4 regions of the Sphingobium sp. L-44 genome follow, and region 3 is predicted to be linked to each of the others. Evidence: riboswitches for the same ligand, from Rfam matches in the RefSeq annotation. Region 3 holds a riboswitch; each other region holds the start of a gene.
What was found. Region 3 has a riboswitch for cobalamin ahead of AC13EK_RS10290 (TonB-dependent receptor plug domain-containing protein). Riboswitches for the same ligand answer to the same signal wherever they lie in the genome.

Region 1 (3,589 bases), on a different contig from region 3:
GCGCTGCACCGAACTGCCCTGATTGCGGACGCGCGACCAGGTGTAGCTGGCCGACAGGCCCCAGCCACCGGTCAGGTCCGCATTCAGCTCCAGCTCGGCGCCTTCGGCCCGCACCTTGTCGCGAACGTTGATATAGGTGCCGTCGGGAAAGGCCGGATCATCATAGGTCGTGTCGATCAGATCGGTGATGCGCCGGTTGAAATAGGTCGCTTTCCAGCGGATCGCTCCGCCGGCCAGCGCGCCGCCCAGCGCGGCGTTGAGGTTCAGGCTCTCCTCGGGCTTCAGGTTCGGGTTGCCGACCTCGCAACAGGGATCATTGCCATAAAGCTGCGAGGCGTCGGGCAGCACGAAGGAGGTGCCGCCATTGGCCTCCACGAACAGCGCGTCGCTGACATCATAGCGACCCGAGACGTTCCAGATCGTCTTTTCCGATCCCTTCGCCTTGTTGTAGCGCAGGCCCGCCGCGATCCGCCCCTTGCTCGACAATTCGTCATTGGTGCGCAACTGGAAGATGCCGGCATGGACCTGTTCATCGGTCGGCGCGATCAGCAGGACGTCGTCGCGGCCGTTGAAGCTCTGGAAATCATAGCCGATCAGCGTGTCGATGCCGCGCAGCATGTTGAGCTGCACCACCGCGCTGCCGCCATAATCCTGATAGCCCCAGAAGGTGCCGGCCGGGTAGATGACCTGCGGCGGGCCCGCGGGCACGGGGTTGCGGATCTGGACATAGGCAGTCTTCCAGTCGTGGAAATAGCCCTTGAGGAAGAATTGCACGCCATCCTCGCCGGTATAGTCGAGCCGCAGGCTGGCCACTTCCTCGTTGCGGTCGTTGCGGCTCTGTTTGGTCCGGGTCGCGCTGATATTGTCGAGATCGGCCTTGGTATGCTGGTAGAGCGCGTTGAGGCGCAGGTCCGGCGCGATATCATATTGATATTTGATGCCCGCCGACCAGAGGTCATAGCCGCGCGCGCGATCGGTGGCGCTGGGCTGCATCACGTCATAAGGGCGATAGCCGTCCGACTGGCTGCGATTGGCCCAGACCACGAAGCGATGCTGGCCGATCGCGCCGCGAACATAGCCATCCAGGCTAGTGCCGGCAAAGCTGTCGAGGCTGGCATTGACTTGGCCGCCCAGATCATCGCTGAAGTCGCGGGTGACGACATTGATGACACCGGCCGCCGCCTGGGTGCCGTAGAACAGGCTTTCGCCGCCTTTCAGCACCTCGATCCGCTCGATCATGCTGGCGGCCATAGTGTCGTTGGGCGAGGTGCCGCCATAGAGGCGGTTGTTGAGGCGGATGCCGTCCATCGTCCACAGCACATCCTTGGTGCGCGAACCCTGCAGCGCAATGTCGACATAGCTGAACGGCCCGGACTGCGACCGGATGAACAGGCCCGGCACCGCTTCCAGAGCGCGGGCGGTGTCGATCGCGGCGGCATCGCGGATCTGCGTGTCGGTGACGATCTCGATGGCATGGCCATAGCGCGACAGTTGCTGCGGCAGCGTCTCTTCCAGGCTGGTGCCGGTGACGACGATGCTGTCGCCCTCCGCCTCATCGGCCAGAGCCGGCGAGGCAAAGGCAAGCGAAAGGGCCAGGGCGGCCCGCGAAACGATAATGGACTTCATTTATTCCCCCATCCGGCGCCGCGTTCGACGGGCGGGGGCAACCTTCACGAGCGGCACGCGCGCGAACGTCCGACACACGCGCCGGCCGGGCGCCCAAGGGCAACCGACGCGCGTCGTCGCAGCGGCCCCAGCCGCTCGTTCGTCGCTCAGACGGAAGTTACCGTGCCGCGGCCATCCCCTGGACCAAGGCAAGAGCGACCAGACGCCGGCAGGTCTCCTGGCTCACGGGTCATCGCTTGATGCACGGCCTTCCCAGGCCTCGCAGGATTTAGCGTCCGGCCCAGTGGCTGGCGGATCGGTCATTCTGCCGTCCGCACATATGCATCGCGCTCACCGCTTACAGTTGCAGGGACAGCTGCGGATTTGGACGACACCCTGCATGAGAGGGCCATCCGCACCGCATTCCCTATTAAGCCCCTTTCGGGACACCGGCGCGATCATGATCCCATGCCGTGCGGCGCAGGATCGGCGGGATCGATAATCGAATATCAGGCGGGCTGCAAGCCGGTCTCAAAACCAGGCGCGCAGGCCGATGACCAGGCTGGTGGCGGATGGCTTATCGCCGGCGGCACGGGCATAATCGGCCGTGTCGCCCAGCTTGCGCTCCCAATTGACGCCGACATAGGGCGCGAATTCGCGAGCGATCTCGTAGCGCAGCCGCAGCCCCAGCTCGATATCGGACGGGCCGGCGCCGATCCCCAGTTCGGGCACATGTTGCGCCGCCAGATTGAACTCGGCGGCGGGCTGCAGGATCAGCCGCTGGATGATGCGCTGGTCATAGCTCGCCTCCAGCCGCAGATGGGCGTCGCCCCTGGTCGACAGAAAGGCTTCGGCCCCGACCTCGAACCAATAGGGCGCCAGGCCATCGATGCCGATCACCGCATAGCTGCGCTCCGGCCCTTCGCCGAAATCCTGCCGCACGCCCGCCTGCAGGTTGAACCAGGGGTCGATCGCCCGGCTGTAGAGCGCCTGAACCTCGGCCCGTTCGAGCGATCCGCCGAACGTCCCCTCGCCTTCGCTCTTGACCGCGAAGCGGTTGATGTCGCCGCCGATCCAGCCCTCGCCTTCCCAAGCATAGCCATCCGCGCCCTTGCCGGCGCGATATTCCAGCCGATCGAGCATCCATTGCGAATAGGTCATGCCGCCCCCTTCCGCGATCATCGCCGCGCGGGCGCGGGCCATGGCAGCGCGGTCATAGAGCGCGTCGGCGGCATGATCGGTCGGCACCGGCGGGGCCGTGCCCTGTGGGATCGCAGCATCGGTGGTGGGCATACTGTGGCCCATCGCGCCATGGTCCATGGTCTGGGCCTGCACCGGCGCAGCGGCGGCGAGCAGCAGGAGCGCGATCAGCTTCATGCTGCATCCTCCCCATGGCGCACCGTCACGACCCGCATCATCCCGGCATGCATGTGCATCAGCATATGGCAGTGGAAGGCCCAGTCGCCCAGCGCATCGGCGGTGAAGTCGAAACTGACCTTGCCGCCCGGCAGCACATTCACCGTATGCTTGCGCGGATTATGCGCAGCCGCGCCGGTCACCAGTTCGAAGAAATGACCATGCAGATGGATGGGATGCGGCATCATCGTGTCGTTGATCAGGGTCACGCGCACCCGTTCCATATGACGGAAGGCGATCGGCTCGGCCCCTTCCGACAGCTTCACCCCATCGAACGACCACATATAGCGTTCCATGTTCGCGGTCAGATGGATGTCGAGCGACCGGGTCGGCGTGCGCAGGTCCGTGTTCGGCGTCAGCGACCGCAGATCGGCATAGGTCAGCACCCGATGGTCGACATCCTCCAGCCCCGTCGGCCGGTCAACGGTGCGATCGGCCGGCATCGGCGACAGGGTGGCGACGCCCGGCCCCATTTTCACGCCCGGCGCGACCGACTTGTCGCGCATCTTCATGCTATGCCCCGTCATGGCGTCATTGGCCGGCTGGCTGAGGTCGATCACGCCGCCAT
Region 2 (3,589 bases), on a different contig from region 3:
GATGCATGAAGGAGCCGTAGAAAAAGGGATCGCCCTCGCACAATACGACCACATCCTCGCCCGCCTCCGCGATCGCCAGCAGCCGACCGGTGCAGTCGGCATAGAAGGCGGCTAAACAATCATTGTAGCGCGGATCGGTGAGCGGAATTTCGGTCGTCACCGGATATTCCATCGCCAGTTCGATCGCATCGTCCCGCAACATGCCCTGCGCGATGCGGCGCGCCTGCCCCGGCCGGCCAGCCTTGCGGAAATAGGCGACATGCCGTCCCCCCCGCACCAGCCGGTCGGCGCGCACGCTCAGCAAGTCCTGCGCGCCGGGGCCAAGGCCCACGCCATAGACGGTGCCGCTCATTCCGCGCGGCTCGCCAGCGCATTGATCGCCGCGACCGTGATCGCGCTGCCGCCAAGCCGCCCGTCGACGACGCAGCAGGGGACCGGCTGCGCCGCCCACAGTGCCGCCTTGGATTCCGCCGCGCCGACGAAGCCGACCGGGCAGCCGATGATCGCTGCGGGGCGCGGACAGGCCGGATCCTCCAGCATGTCGAGCAGGTGGAACAACGCCGTGGGCGCATTGCCGATGGCAACCAGTGCCCCGGCAAGATGCGGCCGCCACAATTCCAGCGCGGCGGCGGACCGGGTATTGCCCATCGCCCGCGCCATGTCCGGCACGGCGGTGTCGTGCAAGGTGCAGAGCACGGCATTGTCGGCGGGCAGGCGCGCGCGCGTGACCCCTTCCGACACCATGCGCGCATCGCACAGCACCGGCGCCCCTTCGGCCAGGGCCTGCCGCGCCGCCGCTGCAAAGCCCGGCGAAAAGCGGATATGGCCCGCAAGGTCCACCATGCCCGCGGCATGGATCATGCGCACAGCGACCGGCTCCTCCTCGGCAGCAAAGCGCCCGAGGTCGGCTTCGGCGCGGATGGTGGCGAAGGACTGGCGATAGATCGCCGCGCCGTCCCTCTCATAATCATGGGGCATCAACAGGCTCCGAAATGGGCAAGAAGGTCGGTGGCGGTGAGGTCAGGACGGACGGGCGCCGATCCTGCGCGGGCATGGAAGGCAAGGTCGTAGCGCCCGTCCCGCCCCGTCAGCACGATGTCGGCCGGCATCGCACAGGCACAGCCCTTGGCGCAGCCGGAGACATGAAGGCGGCCCGCCACATGGGGGGCCAACTGGCGGGCGAGGTCGCGCGTCTCCACGCTCGCCTGCGGACAGGCAGGCGCGCCGGGGCAGGCCTCCACATGGATCAGCGGGTCGGCAGCGTCGGCGGACAGGCCAGGCACCTGTCCTTCGGCCAGCAGCATGCGCCACGGGGTCAGCCGCATGGCCGGCGCGTCGAGAAAATGCCGCGCATCGATCTGGCCGAAGGGAAGACCATAGGCCAAGCCGCCATCCCATGCGCCGGGGACCAGTCGCGGGCGTGGCAACGCCGCCTCTGTCATGCCCGTTGCCCAATCCGGCAGGGGCGCATCATGCCGGGCCATGCGCCCCGCGCGCGCGCCGTCGCTCTCCACGAACCATCGGGCGAGCGCGAGCAGCGCATCCACTTCGCCGCCGCTGTCCACCGGCACGCCTTGTGCCCGCCCCTCGGCGCGCAGGATCAGGCCGCCGTCCCGCGCCCGCTCGATGCGAAAATCCCCCGCTTCGCCGGACAGGAGCGGCGCAGCGCCGGCATCGGTGACGAAGCCCATCTTGCCCGGCAAGTCCGGCAGTTCGTCCAGGCGATCGAGCAACTGGCGGGCGATGCGATGGCTGTCATCCCCTTCGCGCCAGTCCGGCGCGACCATCATCATGCGCGCGCCCTCGCGCCGAGCATCGTGGTCGACCAGGCCAAGGTCGAGCAGCCGGTCGAGCAAGGGGCGCCAACTATCGTCGCGCACGCCGCGGATCTGGAGGTTCGCGCGCCGGGTCATGTCGATCAGGCCGTTGCCATGGGCGATCGCCGCTTCGCCCAGCGCCGTCATGTCGGCGGCCGAAAGACGGCCAAGGCGCGGCTTCACGCGCACGATCAGCCCGTCGCCCGCCGCCATCGGACGCCAGGCATCGGGACACCAGCCCCGAACGGCCGGCCCGCGAGCCACCGCATGGTTCGCGGTCGCCCTATCACTGCCCGCGCCGGTCTGGCTCACAGGCACATCCTCCGCGCGCCGGGACGCAACCAGGCGGGGCTTGCCGGCATCGCCGGTCGGCGCGAGGCGGCAGGCAGGCGCGACAGGCGCCCGACACCACGCGGCCGTGCAGCCCCAGCCACACGCTTCGCCGCCCAGACGGAAGAGAGACCGTGCCATGACCAATCCCTGGGTCAGGACAAGAGCGACCGAAACGCCGGCAGGTCTCCTGGCTCGCGGGTCGTTGCGGGATGCACGCCTTCCCGGACGCTCTGTCCAGTGGCTGCCCTCATGGGCTCGTGCATCGCGCTATCCGCTTACAGTTGCAGGGACAGCCGCGGAATAAGGGGCCAGGCCCCCGCACCGCATTCCCGATTAAGTTCCTTGCGGAACACCGGCGTCAGTTATGCAATGCACCAGCATGAACCGGCGCATCGGTGATGCCCTAGTCGAAACATCGGTCTTCGCCAAGACATGGAATGGGTATCGGCAGTCCCGCTGCCGGCTCGACGCCCAAGGCATACCGACGGAAGATGCCGAAACGGAAACCGGAAGCAAGGAAAGCGACGCGGCGTCGGATACCGAAAATTATGGCTGGGGCGGCAGGATTCGAACCTGCGCATGGCGGCATCAAAAGCCGCTGCCTTACCGCTTGGCGACGCCCCAGCAATGCGCCGATCCAAGTCAGCGCGGGACCGCCATATAGCGGCTGATGCACGAAAGAAAAGCCCTCCTGACGATGGACTTCGCCTTTCCCTTTCCTTCCCGCCCAACCCATCTTAGGGATCAACCCCACGCCCCCGCCCCTGCAACCGGAAACCCGCGCCGATGTCCGTCCAAGCCCCCTCGCCCAGCCAGATCGCACCGGCCTCGCCGCTGTTCCTGCGCGAGGACGAAATCCGGCGCGGCATCGAGATGCTCTATTTCGGCTATTCCGCGCTCACCCGCTCGATCGACGAGGGGCTGGCGGCGCAGGGCCTGGGCCGCGCCCATCACCGCGCCCTCTATTTCATCTCGCGCCAGCCCGACCTGACGGTGAAGGATCTGCTGCGCCTGCTGGCAATCACCAAGCAATCGCTCGGCCGGGTGCTCAATGACCTGATCGAGCGCGGCTATATCGAGACCCGGCCCGGCAGCAGCGACCGGCGGCAGAAACTGCTGCGCCTCAGCCCCGCCGGCCGCGCGCTGGAGGCCGAGCTTTTCCGCGCGCTGCGCGAGAAGATGGCGGCCGCCTATGCCCAGGCCGGACAGGGTTCCGTCACCGGTTTCTGGCGGGTGATGGAGGGTCTGATCCCCGATGCCGACCGGTCGATGGTGTTCGGCCTCAGCGGCGGCTGATCGCGAAAGCACGCAACCTTATGGCCGCTGCCGCGCTTTTAGGAGCGTCGTGCGGAAAAGTGGGAACCGGTTTTCCGCTTAAAACGATGCGACAACAAGGAATTTGGCAGCGCCGCGTCAGATATGATGCGGCGCTGCCTAAG
Region 3 (3,589 bases):
GCAATTCACCGCGCGGCCCGAGGATATCGATGTGCTGGGCCATGTGAACAATGCGGTGTGGGTGCAGTGGATGGAGCAATTGTCGGTCGAACATTGGATGACCGATGCCGACCCGGCCCATGTCGATGCCTATATCTGGGTCGTGACCCGGCATGAGGTCGATTATCGCGGCAACGTGACCGAGGGCGATGTCGTGTCGGGCCGCACCTGGATTCCGGAAGGACCGCGCGGCGCGCGGTTCGACCGGCTGATCGAGTTCACCGGGCCGGACGGCAAGGTGAAGGTGTCGGCCAAATCCACCTGGGCGATGATCGACAAGGAAAGCGGCCGATTGATGCGGGTGCCGGCCGAAGTCGCCGCCAACTTCATCGAGGGCTGAGCCGGCCCAGCTTCAGCGGGCGCTGACGGCCTGGGAGAGGGCGCGGGCTGCCTGCACATAGGCCGGTCCGCCGCACACGGTCCAGGCCTGGGGCAGGCTGATGCGCGCTATGTCGCGCAGCACTGGATGATGCAGCATTTCGGTGCCCTGGTCGGTGATGCGGTCGGTGGCGCTCTCGACGATCAGATAGTCGGGCCGGGCGGCGACCATCTCCTCCAGGCTGACCTGCGCGATCGCTGGCTTGCCAAGGTCGGCGGCCAGGTTGCGCAGCCCCGCCCTCGTCATCAGGTCGTCGACCAGCGTGCCGGTGCCGGTCATGTAGCCGCGCCGCTGATAATAGGCCGCGACTTTGGGCTTCGGCGCGCGGGGCAGGGCGGCGAGTTCCCGGTCCATCCGCGCGATCATCGCTTCGCCGCGGTCGGCATGGCCGATCGCCTGCGCCACGGTGCGGATCGACGCGACGATATCGGCATAGCTGTCCGCGCTTTGCAGATCGACGGCGGGATAATGCTGGGCCTTGAGGATGGCGATCGCCGGATTGCGCCGCGCCGGCATGCCGATCACCAGATCGGGATTGGTCGCCAAAATCTGTTCGGCCGATCCGTCGAGGATGGGCAGGCCCTTCGTTACGGCAGCCACCGCCGACATCTGCCGATCGGCGGCATTATGGGTCAGGCCGGCAATCTGGTCGCGATCGGCCAGCGCGACCAGCAACTGGTCGGCGCACAGGTTGAGCGACACGATCCGTTGCGGACGTTTGCTGGCACTGGCAGGCTGGCGCGCGGTGGCTGCCCATAATGTGGCGCCACCGACCAGGGCGATCATCAGGGCGATCATCCCCTTGCCGGGGCCGATGGGCGCAAATATCCGCATGGCCACCTCCCTTAGCCGGCGCGCTCCGCCAGGCAAGGAAGATTGACGCTCCAGTCGGGCTCGCCTATCGCCCGGACTGCGACAGGTTCCCCGGCAACGGGGATGAAAAGGGAATGGGGTTCAAGACCCCGGCTGCCCCTGCAACTGTGAGCGGCGAGCCTTTGTGCCACATGCCATTGGGACCGCAAGGTTCTGAGAAGGCGGCATGAATCAGCGATGACCCGTGAGCCAGGAGACCTGCCCGTCGCGGTCGTCCTTCGCGCGGACAGGGTGTGCCGAGCGGACGGGGGTGAACCCGCGTGGCGACAGGTGGACCGCAAATTGCGGGGATCATGTCGCGCCCGGCCGGGCACCGATATCGTCCCTGGGATGCGGTCCCTCGTCCGGGGGCTTATGTGTTCAAATATCTGACTTTCTGTTCTGTCCTTCTTTCCACCACCGCTTTCGCCGAAGAGGCGCAGCAGGCACCACCGCCCGATGCCGCTGCCGATGCCGGCGCATCCTCTATCCTCGTCACCGCGACCCGCCTCGCTACGCCGGTCGATCAGGTGCCGGCCTCCGTTACCGTGCTCGACAAGGCCGCGATCGATCGGGCGCAGGATCTGGGCGTCACCGAATTGCTGTTGCGCACGCCCGGTGTCAGCATCTCGCGCAATGGCGGCTATGGCACGGCGACGTCGCTGCGCATCCGCGGCGCGGAATCCGACCAGACCGTGGTCGTGATCGACGGCGTGAAGCTCAACGATCCCTCCTCGGCCGGCGGCGGCTATAATTTCGCAAACCTGCTGGTCGGCGATGCCTCGCGGATCGAAGTGCTGCGCGGCCCCCAGTCGACCCTGTGGGGCAGCCAGGCGATCGGCGGCGTCGTCAATGTCGTCACCGCCATGCCCGAAAAGGCGCTGGAGGGGAGCTTCGATATCGAGGCGGGGTCGCGCGACACGGTCAGCGCCCGCGCGGCGCTGGGCGGGAAGACCGGCCCGGTCAGCTGGCGGATCGGCGGCCAGAGTTTTACCACCGACGGCATCTCGGCGATCAGCCCGGCCTTTGGTGGCAAGGAGAAGGACGGCTATACCAACCGCAGCGTCACCGGCCGGGTCGAGGTCGCGCTGGCGGACGGGATCAGCGCCGATCTGCGCGGCTATTATTCCGATGGCCGGGTCGATTTCGACGCCACCAGCGCGGACAGCCCCGCCTATGGCACCAATCGTGAATTTGTCGGCTATGCCGGCCTTAACGTCGCACTGCTCGACGGTCGCTTCCGCAACCGCTTCGGCTATGGCTATACCGACACCGATCGCGAAAATTATGATCCGCGTAACCAGCGCCAGCAGACGTTCGACGCGGCGGGGCGCAACCAGCGGCTGGAATATCAGGGCAGCTTCGCGATCGCCGATGGCTGGACCGCGCTGTTCGGGGTGGAGAATGAGAATAGCCGCTTCCGCAGCGTGTCGCCTTCGGCGTCGCTTTCGGTGCCGATTCCCGACCCGGCCCGCGGCAAGGCGGAGATCACCAGCGTCTATGGCCAGCTCAATGCCCAGCCGATTACGGGCCTGACCCTGACCGGCGGGCTGCGCTATGACGATCATAACCGCTATGGCGGCCGGACCCTTTTTTCCGCCGGGGGCGTCTGGGCGCTGCCGACCGGGACGGTGCTGCGCGCCAGCTATGGTGAGGGGTTCAAGGCGCCGACCCTCTATCAGCTCTTTTCCGAATATGGGAATCAGGCGCTCGATCCCGAACGCGCCCATGGCTGGGAAGCGGGCGCGGAGCAGCGTTTCTTTGGCGAGAAACTGCGACTGGGCGCGACCTGGTTCGACCGGACGACGACCGACCAGATCATTTATAATAGCTGTTCCACAAGCTCGACCGATCCGCTCTGCTTTACGCCCGGCACCACCACCCGCCGCTATGGCTATTATCTCAATGTCGCGCGCGCCAAGGCGCATGGCATAGAGGCGCAGGTGGCGATCGAGTCGGTCAAGGGGCTGACCATCGACGGCAATTATAGCTGGACCGTGGCGGAGGATCGTTCGGACGGCACTGCGAACGAAGGCAATTGGCTGCCGCGCCGGCCGCGCAACAGCGCCAATGGTTCGATCAGCTATGCCTGGCCGTTCGGCCTTACCACCGGCGCGGCGGTGCGCTGGTCCGGCCACAGCTATGACAATGCGGCCAACACGACGCGGCTGGACGATTATACGCTGGTCGACCTGCGCGCCGAATATGCGCTCACCCCGGCGTTGCGCCTGTTCGCCCGCGTCGAAAATCTCTTCGACGAGAATTATATGACGGCCTATCGCTATGGCACGCTTGGGCGCAGCATCTATGCCGGCTTCC
Region 4 (3,589 bases), on a different contig from region 3:
GTTGATCGGGAAGGTCAGCGCGCCGGGGCTGGGCGCCAGCAGCGCGTCACAGATGCTGCGCGCGTCGGGCGAGACGCTTTCGCGCACGCCGCTGGCAAGCGAGCGGGCGGTGTCGTCGAAACCGGCGGGTTCGACCGCATAGACGCTGATGTCGGGGCGGGCGGCCTTTACCGCTGTCGCCGTGCCCGCGACCAGCCCGCCGCCACCGCAGCAGACGAGAATCTGCTTGAGGTCGGCGCCGGCGGCCTGGGCCTGCTCCAATATTTCGAGGCCGATCGTGCCTTGGCCGGCGATGATGAAGGGATCGTCGAAGGAGGGAACCAGCGTCGCGCCGCGTTCGGTGGCCAGGGCGGTGGCGATTGCCTCACGGCTCTGGGTGAAGCGGTCATAGGGGACGACCTCGGCGCCGAGCGCACGGGTGTTGGCGGTCTTGATCGCAGGGGCGTCGGCCGGCATCACGATCGTGGCGGGAATGCCGAGCAGGCGCGCGGCAAAGGCGACGCCCTGGGCATGATTGCCCGAGGACCAGGCGACGACGCCCGCCGCGCGTTCCGCAGCGTTCAGTCGGGCGAGGCGGTTATAGGCGCCACGGAACTTGAACGATCCGCTATGCTGGGCGCCCTCGAACTTCACCAGCACCCGCCGGCCGCAATGATCGTTGAGTGCGGCATTCTCGATCAGCGGGGTGCGGACCGCCGCCGGCGCGATCAGCCGCGCGGCATCGGCGACGTCGGCGGCAGTGATGGCAAGCGAATCGGTCATTTGGCGTCTCCCGGTAAGAGGCCCCTGCATAGCCGCCCGCCGGCGCCGCGCAACGATCCGCCGGGGCGATCCTGGCCCGCTTGGCAGGGCTTGTGCTTTGGCTTATGGGGGCCGCGCGCCGGGGTAGTCAAAAGCCCCGGACGCGCATGATCGCGCCGGTGCCCGCAAGGGCTGAAAACGGGAATGCGGTGCGGGGGGCGCAGCCCTTCCAAATCCGCGGCTGTCCCTGCAACTGTAAGCGGTGAGCGCGATGCGCAGGGTTCCCAGGCTCTTCAAAAGGGGAGGGCCGGAACCGGCCACTGGACCGATAGGTCCGGGAAGGCTGGCGCATCGCTGCCCTGACCCGCGAGCCAGGAGACCTGCCGGCGTCTGGTCGCTCTTGCCCTGGCCCAGGGGATGGCCATGGCGCGGTGTTTCCGTCGAGCGACGCCCATGGCGGCCGGGGCCGCATCGGTGCGTGGGGCGGGGCGCTGGCGTCTTCCCGATCCTCACGCAGCGACCGCTTGTGCGGACGCCCCGGTTCCAAATCGACGGACGCCGGGGGACGATAAAATGAAGACGTTGGGGATTTCGCTGATCGCGCTGCTGGCCGCTACGCCGGCATTGGCCCAGGATGACGATATCGTCGTCACCGCTTCGGGCATCGCACAGCCGCGCGACGAGGTCGGCCAGGCGATCACGGTGATCGATGCCGACACGATCAGGACGCGCCAGGCGGTCGATGTCGTCGACCTGCTCGCCACCACGCCGGGCGTCCGCTTCAGCCGCAACGGTTCCACCGGCGGTGTGACCGGCGTGTCGCTGCGCGGCGCGGAGACGACCCAGACGCTGGTGCTGATCGACGGGGTCAAGGTCAACGACCCGAGCGGCATCGGCGACGGCTATGATTTCGGCCATCTGTTGACCGGCAATATCCGCCGGATCGAAGTGCTGCGCGGCTCCAACTCGGTGGTCTATGGCAGCCAGGCGATCGGCGGCGTGGTCAATGTGATGACCGGCGCGCCGAGCGAGGGTTTCGAGGTCAATGCCGCGGCCGATTATGGCTATAGCGACACGTTGAACGCGAAGGCCGATGTGTCGGGCACGCGCGGCGCGGTGTCGGGCGGCGTGGGCGTCGCCTATTTCAACACCGACGGCATTTCCTCGGTCGGCCGGTCGTTCGGCGGCGTCGAGAAGGATGGCTATGAGAATATCGCCACCAATGCCAAGCTGAAGATCGCCTTTTCCGACAGCCTGAGCCTCGACCTGCGCGGTTACTATATCCATGCCGATCTCGACTATGACAGCTTCTTCGGCGCGCCGGCCGACAGCAGCGACGTCAGCAAGCTGGACCAATATGTCGGCTATGCCGGGATCAACCTGGCGCTGCTCGACGGCAAGCTGACCAACCGCGCCGCCGTTACCTGGATGCGCAACGACCGCGACTATTATTTCGTGCGCGGCACCGACCCGGACTATGGCTATTCGGGCACCAATCTGCGCTTCGAATATGAGGGCGTCTATGCCCCGGTGGATCAGGCCAAGCTGATCTTCGGCTATGAGCATGAGCGGCCGGACTATGAGTATTTCGGCTTTGGCGACATAGCGAGCGCGAAGGCGAATATCGACAGCGTCTATGCGCTGGCGGTGGTGAAGCCGCTCACGGGCCTGGCCGTCACCGGCGGGCTGCGCCATGACGATCATAGCCAGTTCGGCGGTGCGACCACCTTTGGCGCCAACGCCAATTACACGCCGAATGCCGGCGCGACCAATATCCGCCTCTCCTATGGCGAGGGGTTCAAGGCGCCGTCCCTCTATCAGCTCTACGACACCTATAGCGGCAACAGCGCGCTGCGGCCGGAGCGGTCGAAAAGCTATGATATCGGCTTCGACCAGAGCCTGGACGGGGACAAGGCTATGCTGTCGCTGACCGCCTTCCGGCGCGATACCCGCAACCAGATCAATTATGATTATGCGACCTACACCTATGGCAATCTGGACCGGACCCGCGCCAAGGGCGTGGAAGCGACGCTGACGCTGAAGCCGGTCGAGGCGCTGACGGTGGCGGCATCCTACAGCTATGTCGATGCGCGCGACCGGTCGGGCGGGGCCACCGACGGCAATCGCCTGCCGCGCCGCGCCGCCAATGCGGTCAGTGTGTCGGCCGACTATCTCTGGTCCTTCGGCCTGTCTACCGGCGCGACGCTGACCATGGTCGGCGACAGCTATGACGACACGGCGAACACGCGCCGGCTCGACGGCTATGCGCTGGCCGGGCTGCGCGCGTCCTTCCCCGTGGGCGACCATCTGGAAGTCTATGGCCGGATCGACAATCTGTTCGATGCGGATTACGCCACGGCCTATGGCTATGGCACCTATGGCCGGTCGGCCTATGGCGGCGTGCGTGTCCGCTTCTAAGGAGCGGCGCGCATGAGCGGGCGGCGGCATCCTCTGTTGCTGCCGGGGCTGATCGCCCTGCTGCTGGTCGCGGCTATCGCGTCGGTCGCGCTGGGATCGGTGACGATCGCGCCGGCCCGCATTCTGGCGGTGCTGGCCGGCGGTGGCGACATGGTGGCGCGCGCGATCGTCATCGACCTGCGCCTGCCGCGCATGGCGATCGGCCTGCTGGTTGGCGCCATGCTGGGCCTGTCGGGCGCGGCACTGCAGGGCTATCTGCGCAATCCGCTGGCCGAACCCGCCGTGCTGGGCGTGTCCAATGCGGCGGCGCTGGGGGCGGTGATCGCGCTCTATTTCGGCCTGTCCGAATTGCATCCGATGGCATTGCCACTGCTGGCGATCGTCACCGCACTGGCGGCGATCGGCGCGCTGTTCCTGCTTGCCGGGCCGT

Region 1: it holds a riboswitch for cobalamin, as region 3 does, so the genes downstream of both, AC13EK_RS08255 (TonB-dependent receptor plug domain-containing protein) here and AC13EK_RS10290 (TonB-dependent receptor plug domain-containing protein) in region 3, are expected to answer to the same signal.
Region 2: it holds a riboswitch for cobalamin, as region 3 does, so the genes downstream of both, AC13EK_RS11650 (cobalamin biosynthesis protein CobG) here and AC13EK_RS10290 (TonB-dependent receptor plug domain-containing protein) in region 3, are expected to answer to the same signal.
Region 4: it holds a riboswitch for cobalamin, as region 3 does, so the genes downstream of both, AC13EK_RS18550 (TonB-dependent receptor plug domain-containing protein) here and AC13EK_RS10290 (TonB-dependent receptor plug domain-containing protein) in region 3, are expected to answer to the same signal.

The regions. Positions count from the first base shown of each region.
Region 1 covers NZ_JBSXOQ010000078.1:3,105-6,693, reverse strand. Annotated here, with positions in the region: gene AC13EK_RS08255 (TonB-dependent receptor plug domain-containing protein) at 1-1,626, opposite strand, end outside; cobalamin riboswitch at 1,817-2,074, opposite strand; gene AC13EK_RS08250 (copper resistance protein B) at 2,137-2,982, opposite strand; gene AC13EK_RS08245 (copper resistance system multicopper oxidase) at 2,979-3,589, opposite strand, start outside.
Region 2 covers NZ_JBSXOQ010000088.1:64,094-67,682, forward strand. Annotated here, with positions in the region: gene cobI (precorrin-2 C(20)-methyltransferase) at 1-352, opposite strand, end outside; gene AC13EK_RS11645 (precorrin-8X methylmutase) at 349-978, opposite strand; gene AC13EK_RS11650 (cobalamin biosynthesis protein CobG) at 978-2,030, opposite strand; cobalamin riboswitch at 2,311-2,522, opposite strand; tRNA gene AC13EK_RS11655 (tRNA-Gln) at 2,700-2,774, opposite strand; gene AC13EK_RS11660 (MarR family winged helix-turn-helix transcriptional regulator) at 2,937-3,446, shown strand.
Region 3 covers NZ_JBSXOQ010000083.1:4,800-8,388, forward strand. Annotated here, with positions in the region: gene AC13EK_RS10280 (acyl-CoA thioesterase) at 1-379, shown strand, start outside; gene AC13EK_RS10285 (ABC transporter substrate-binding protein) at 392-1,252, opposite strand; cobalamin riboswitch at 1,319-1,511, shown strand; gene AC13EK_RS10290 (TonB-dependent receptor plug domain-containing protein) at 1,648-3,589, shown strand, end outside.
Region 4 covers NZ_JBSXOQ010000112.1:49,151-52,739, reverse strand. Annotated here, with positions in the region: gene AC13EK_RS18555 (threonine ammonia-lyase) at 1-762, opposite strand, end outside; cobalamin riboswitch at 902-1,143, shown strand; gene AC13EK_RS18550 (TonB-dependent receptor plug domain-containing protein) at 1,315-3,159, shown strand; gene AC13EK_RS18545 (FecCD family ABC transporter permease) at 3,172-3,589, shown strand, end outside.